Regions from separate parts of the Vibrio tapetis subsp. tapetis genome, predicted to be linked through region 1. Evidence: riboswitches for the same ligand, from Rfam matches in the RefSeq annotation. Region 1 holds a riboswitch; the other holds the start of a gene.
The links. A riboswitch is a leader RNA that binds a small molecule or an ion and turns the genes downstream of it on or off. The one in region 1 is predicted to bind thiamine pyrophosphate.

Region 1 (3,417 bases):
GTTTTCTTCTTTGGTTGCCATTAACACCAGCATCATTGTTGCTAAGGTGAAAAATGCAGCCCATAAGTAGCCCATTGAGAAACCAAACTCTTCAATGATGGTTCCTAGTACGCCAGGTCCTATTGCACCCCCCATAGCGAGTGTGAAGGCCATCATTACCGTATACTTGCCCGTGAGGTCTTTATCGGTAACTAAAACCATGAGAGTTGCCACAAGGAACTGCAACAGTGCGTTAATCAAGCATGCGGCGACAATGAACGTGATAGTCCCCGTATTCCACTCCAGTAAGGCCAATGTTGCAAGAGTAATGAAAAGCCCCGCAGCAATTGGCTTACGATGTCCAAGTTTTTGTCCTAATACGACACAGCATAGAGCACCCAATATTCCAGCCGCTATAGATGCAGCGAGTACAGTGCCAATTAACTGTTTATCTACGCCATGAATTTCACCAATTCGTTCCATGAAACCCCATAACCCTGAGAATGTGCCTGCTTGGAAAAAGAGTGCAATGCTTGCGAGCGCAGCGGAAGTGTTGAACTTTGATTTTTTGCCACTTACCTTTGCTTCTATACTCGTCGCCATGAAGTTTTTCGGTAGTGCGAAAATAGACAGCGCGGAAAGTCCATATAACACCACGATTCCAACAACGAAGCCCTGATAGCCAAATTCATTGATGATCAAACTGGTCATGATAAACATCAAAGAACCAGCAGCGACCATTTCGGTGACAAGCTTCCAGCCATAAGCGGTATCTGGGTTTTTTGCTGCGGCAAGAACACCTAATGAAATTGTAAAGATGATACCCGAGCCTAAACCGATAGTTGCCATGATCATGTGCACCTGATCAGCGGGGGCATGTGAAAGTAAGTAGCTACCAACTAAAATAAATACGTATCCGAAAAGCGCCGCTGGTTTCCACGCGACACGTGGCATCCAAAGTGGGGCAAATAAAGCGGCGAGTGCAAAAGCTCCTAAATAGGCCGCGCCTAACAAACCTAACTCTTCGTCACCAAATTGATATTGAGTCGCAATGTTTCCTAAGAATAAAGGAAATGCATTAAAAACTAATGCCCCTGCGGCGGATAAAATACAGGCGGCAACAATTGCCGCTTTACTTAATTTATACTGAATACTCATCGGACTCTCCTTCCTCTTATCATTGACTGTTGCATTCATTCAAGCAGCAGATAAGCTATAGGTATCTAGTGCAAATGCGTTACGCGACGAATGTTGCTCATTTGTGACTCCTGTAACTTTTACTTTCTAGTTCAGTTAATGGGGCATTATGTTGTCGTTTTTAATGAAAATTTTCCTAAAAATGGCCGAGTAATATTACCGAATTTATAAATTGTGAATTGAGAGTGACTATGGGACAGGGTTTTGTTTTGGGGTGTATCGCATTAGGCGGGGCATTTGGTGCGTGTTCGAGATACCTGATTTCAGAATTATGCGTGTCTTTATTTGGTCGAGGTTTTCCCTACGGCACATTAACGGTTAATGTCATTGGTTCATTTGCCATGGGGTTGCTGATTGCTGCATTTGAGAATGAACTATTGGCGACGGAACCGTGGAGGCAAATAATTGGTCTTGGCTTTCTTGGGGCTCTAACGACATTTTCGACCTTCTCAATGGATAACGTTCTATTAATGCAGCAAGGAGCATTCTTTAAAATGGGTTTAAACATATTATTGAATGTCGCATTAAGTGTTTCTGCAGCTTGGTTAGGTTTCCAATTGCTGATGAAAAATTAATCAGCTTTAGTCGCCTATTAAGCATATAGTGGGTTTGTAAATCTCGAAAACTTACTTATAATGGCTTCACTTGTCGGAGTGCTTACATCTACTTAATTGTGAGATGATAGCTGAGACCGTGAAAACGGGATCCGTTGAACCTGATCAGGCTAATACCTGCGAAGGGAACAGGAGAAGATATTTTCATTGGCATTCCGCTAATGTATCTATGTTTTGATGTTTATGCGTGAGCATAGATCCATCAACACCTCTTGCAACACCAATCCGCCAAGCATTTATCCCTCTATAATAAATAGGAAAATGCTATGTCGAGTCGTAAACAAGCAAGGCTAGAAGCCAAAAACTTCATTGATTCTCTTTCTGTACAACCTTACCCGAACTCCCTAAAGACGTATATTCAAGGTGATCGAGCTGATGTTCGAGTACCTGTTCGTCAAATATCGTTAGCTGATAGTCTAGTTGGCGGCAGTAAAGATGCACCGATATTTGAACCAAATGAACCTATCTATGTATATGACACCTCTGGTGTGTATACCGATCCCGAACACGATATTGACCTTTATAGCGGCCTGCCTAAATTGCGTGAGAGCTGGATAGAAGAACGTTCTGATACTGAATTACTTGGCGACGTAAGTTCGGTGTATAGCAAGCAACGTTTAGAGGATGAAACCTTAGATGACTTGCGCTATGGCAATCTACCTAAGATTCGACGCGGTAAGCCTGGTCAATGCGTGACTCAATTGCATTATGCTCGCCAAGGTGTGATTACACCAGAAATGGAGTTTATCGCGATTCGCGAAAATATGGGTCGTCAGAAGTACGCTGATGAGCAGCTTAATATTCAACACCCTGGTCATAATTTTGGTGCCAATTTACCTAAGGAAATCACGCCAGAATTCGTTCGTAAAGAAGTGGCTGAAGGGCGCGCAATTATTCCATCGAATATTAACCACCCAGAAGCAGAACCGATGATTATTGGTCGAAATTTCTTGGTGAAAGTTAATGCCAACATTGGTAATTCATCGGTTAGCTCTTCAATTGAAGAAGAAGTAGAGAAACTGGTTTGGTCTACCCGTTGGGGTGGCGATACCGTAATGGACTTATCAACGGGTCGAAACATCCATGAGACTCGTGAGTGGATATTACGAAACAGCCCAGTACCAATTGGTACGGTGCCTATGTATCAAGCCCTTGAAAAGGTGAACGGTGTTGCGGAAAGCCTCAACTGGGAAGTCATGCGAGACACGCTGATCGAACAAGCAGAGCAGGGTGTTGATTACTTTACCATTCATGCTGGTTTGTTATTACGTTACGTACCAATGACGGCAAAACGGGTGACGGGCATCGTCTCTCGCGGCGGTTCTATTATTGCGAAGTGGTGTTTGGCGCATCATCAAGAAAGCTTCCTTTACACTAACTTTCGAGAGATTTGTAAGATTTGTGCTCAATATGATGTGGCACTTTCTCTGGGTGATGGGCTTCGTCCTGGCTCTATCGCAGATGCGAACGACGAAGCTCAGTTTGCTGAATTACGCACACTGGGTGAACTAACCAAAATCGCATGGGAGTACGACGTTCAGGTTATCATTGAAGGGCCTGGTCACATACCGATGCACATGATCAAAGAAAACATGGACGAGCAATTAGAGCACTGTCATGAAGCTCC
Region 2 (3,417 bases), on a different replicon from region 1:
ATCACTCATTTTGTTATGCATAGTCTTTCTCCAACCTGTCGATGATTGCTTGCTGCAATACCGCGCTATCTGCGCAGTATTTTCTCGGCATTTCCGTTTCAGGGGTGCATATCTGGGGAGGTAACTCGATATGATTTGCGCAAGCAGGCGCGCCTTGCATGACATAGAGCTTATGGCCTAATCGAATCGCTTCTTGTGGATCATGCGTGATCAACATAACGGTTTTACTTTGCAATAACTCATACGCTAAATTTTGCAGCCTATGCCTCGTTACGGCATCTAACGCTGAAAAAGGTTCGTCCATTAATACAATGGGTTTGTCTTGCATTAACGTCCTTGCTAACGCCACACGCTGACGCATTCCTCCGGACAATTGCTGTGGTGTTAGGTGAGCTTTATCCGCCAATCCCACCATTTGCAATAAGTGGCGAGCCTTTTCATTTTGATCTTCGCTGCTATGCTCACTCACCTGACTAAAACGCGTACTGAGCAACACGTTTTCCAATGCAGTTAGCCATGGCATCAGCAAGTCTTGCTGCGCCATATAAGCGATGTTATTAACCAGAGAAATAGGGTGATGTAGATGACTATTAACACGGCTATTCGAGCTTTGGCCGCGATTTACCGTTAACTCGCCTCGCCATTCTGCCACTTCATCTAATAAGCCTGCCATGTAGCGCAATAACGATGTTTTTCCGCAACCACTTCGGCCCAAAATACACGTCCACTTCCCTACGGGGATCTGCATATTTAACGCTTCAAGCGTGGCTTTATCACTATCGAGGTAACGTAAATAACCGGCGCGAATGGCGATTTGACCTTGTAAACAGGCCGCCAAATTCGTCTCCGCTGATTGCACCGAGGATGCCAAGGTCATTACTTGTCACCCAATCCAGCGAAAAAGTGATGCACGGGACCATGACCTTTACCTATATCTAGCTGGTCAGCATGAGCGATTGCGTTTGAAATATAGTGTTTGCCCAACTTGACCGCTTCGAGTAGGCCATGACCGTGAGCTAGATAAGAAGCAATTGCAGAAGAAAGCGTACACCCCGTCCCGTGAGTATTTTTCGTATTCACACGCTTAGCGCTTAAGTGCGCGACATCATCAGATAAGATCAACAGATCATTGCTATTTTCGTCTCGCTCTAAATGGCCGCCTTTGAGCAAGACTGCATTAGCCCCTAGCCCTCTTAACTGAGCCACCATGTCTGCCATTTGCTGCTCTGTTTCCGGCACTTCACAACCAATCAATGCGGCACCTTCAGGTAAATTAGGTGTGATCACATCCGCCATCGGCAATAGTTCTGTTTTTAAAGTGTGAATGGCCGACTCTTCTAGCAACATGTCACCGCTGGTCGCCACCATGACTGGATCAATAACCAAAAACTGAGGCTTGAATTGCTTAAGCTTCGCCGAAACTACCTTAATGATGTCGGAATCCGCCAACATGCCGACTTTAACAGCAACAATATTGAGATCGGAAAACACCGCATCAAGTTGCTTTTCAACGTGTTCAAGAGGAATAGGGAAAATAGCGGAAACGCCGATGGTGTTTTGAGCAGTAATAGCCGTGATGACCGAACACGCGTAGCTACCGGTTGCAGAAATGGCCTTGATGTCGGCCTGAATACCCGCTCCACCACCAGAATCTGATCCTGCGATAGTTAAAACAATAGGAGTGTCAGTAGGTAAAGCTGATATAGATGAAGAAGAACTTGTCGCAAAATGCGTGGCTGTAGAGTATGACATTAAAGCTCCTATACTGGCGCATAGGAACTGTGCTTACTAAAAATCAGGCAAACGTGTGCACTGTATCATCAGCAAGACTTATAGTTCCCTACGTCAGTGTTAACTGAATCAGGTTCAACGGGTCTCGCGTATGCGATCTCAGCCCTAAGGCCCCCCGACTATGTATGCGGCGATAATAACAACTTATACTAAAAGGGCAACGTTTTGATTAAATTGTTAATGGGTGAGTTAACATCGACCGTCATTATCCCCACTCACTTTCATTACCTTTTCCACTTTACTCCGTTAACACTGTCGCTTATTGAGCGGTCTATTCTTTTACGTTTTTATCCGCGTGTTTCAAAGCTAAGAACACCATCGTCAACGGCCCCGAAAGCGCATCCATGGATAGCGTAGCGCCTTGGTTACAATTCAATGCCAATACAAAGCCATGTAAGTAGTCTGCTAACAAATCTAAGGTATTTTTAATCGAAGTGCTTGAAAGCCCCAAGGGCGAAATTATCCGTTCGAAACGTTGAATAAAAACTTGTGCTGGGCTCACCGAGTTCATGGTTAATAGTGTCTCTAACAGGCCGGGATAATCATGTAATAAGCTCACATAACTGTGGCATAACTTATGTAGCTCGGTCTGCCAATCCTCGCTCTCAATGGGCTGATAAATGTCCCCAATTAATGAGACAGTAATAGACTCCAACAGCGAGTTCTTGTTGGTAAAATAGTGATAAATCGCCATTGCATCGACATTTAAGTTCACAGCCAACTTCCTTATGCTCGGAATTTTCTCATCCGTACGCATCATACTTTTGGCTTCTGATAAAATAACCTCTGCACTCAACTGGCTTTGTTTGGTCTTAGGCCTACCGCGTTTTTTTTCATTGACAGACATTTGTTCTCACCACTAAACTAGTATTAATTTCTACACCGTAGAATTATTTTATACAACTCGGCCGGGTAAGCCAAGTTTCTTCTAAAATTTGGAGTCAAAAATGTCAAACAGTGTTTATATTGCCACCAGCCTAGATGGCTACATTGCTGATCAAAACGATGGCCTAGATTGGCTCCATACCATTCCTAATCCGAATGGTGACGACATGGGCTACGCCGAACATTTCTCCCGTATTGACGCCATGGTAATGGGACGAAACACAATGGAAATGGTTCTCAGCTTTGGTATTGAATGGCCATATACCAAGCCAGTATTTGTCCTTAGTAACACATTAACAAGCGTACCTAACGGCTATGAAGACAAGATATTTTTGGTCAAGGGTGAGTTAAAATCTGTGCTACAAGAAATCAAGGACAAAGGCTTTAATGATCTCTACATTGATGGCGGTGTTACAGTACAGAGCTTTCTGAAAGAAGACTTAATCGACGAGCTGATTATTTCTACCATTCCTATTTTACTCGGTGGAGGCTCCCCCTTATTTGGTAATTTAGTTGAGCCTCTTAACTTTAAGCTAGTTAAAAGTCAGAGCTTCCTCAATGCGATAGTGCAAAGTCATTATGTAAGAGATAAAGGTTAAAATAGACAAAATGATCGAATTGCTTGCCTTGATTCGTGGCCCAAGTGCAAGCAAATCTAAGCTTAACGTATCACTCTGCCGACTATACGGCTTTACTCGCTAACTTTAACTTCAGCGCATTTTTGTTTGCGTACATGCTTTT

Region 2: another riboswitch for thiamine pyrophosphate. It lies ahead of thiD (bifunctional hydroxymethylpyrimidine kinase/phosphomethylpyrimidine kinase); the one in region 1 lies ahead of thiC (phosphomethylpyrimidine synthase ThiC).

What each region holds. Positions count from the first base shown of each region.
Region 1 is NZ_LT960611.1:3,389,819-3,393,235, reverse strand. It holds gene VTAP4600_RS15210 (MFS transporter) at 1-1,137, opposite strand, end outside; gene crcB (fluoride efflux transporter CrcB) at 1,368-1,751, shown strand; TPP riboswitch at 1,816-1,935, shown strand; gene thiC (phosphomethylpyrimidine synthase ThiC) at 2,057-3,417, shown strand, end outside.
Region 2 is NZ_LT960612.1:338,921-342,337, forward strand. It holds gene VTAP4600_RS18580 (ABC transporter ATP-binding protein) at 14-748, opposite strand; gene thiD (bifunctional hydroxymethylpyrimidine kinase/phosphomethylpyrimidine kinase) at 877-1,752, opposite strand; TPP riboswitch at 1,821-1,919, opposite strand; gene VTAP4600_RS18590 (TetR/AcrR family transcriptional regulator) at 2,063-2,638, opposite strand; gene VTAP4600_RS18595 (dihydrofolate reductase family protein) at 2,739-3,275, shown strand; gene VTAP4600_RS18600 (diguanylate cyclase) at 3,358-3,417, opposite strand, start outside.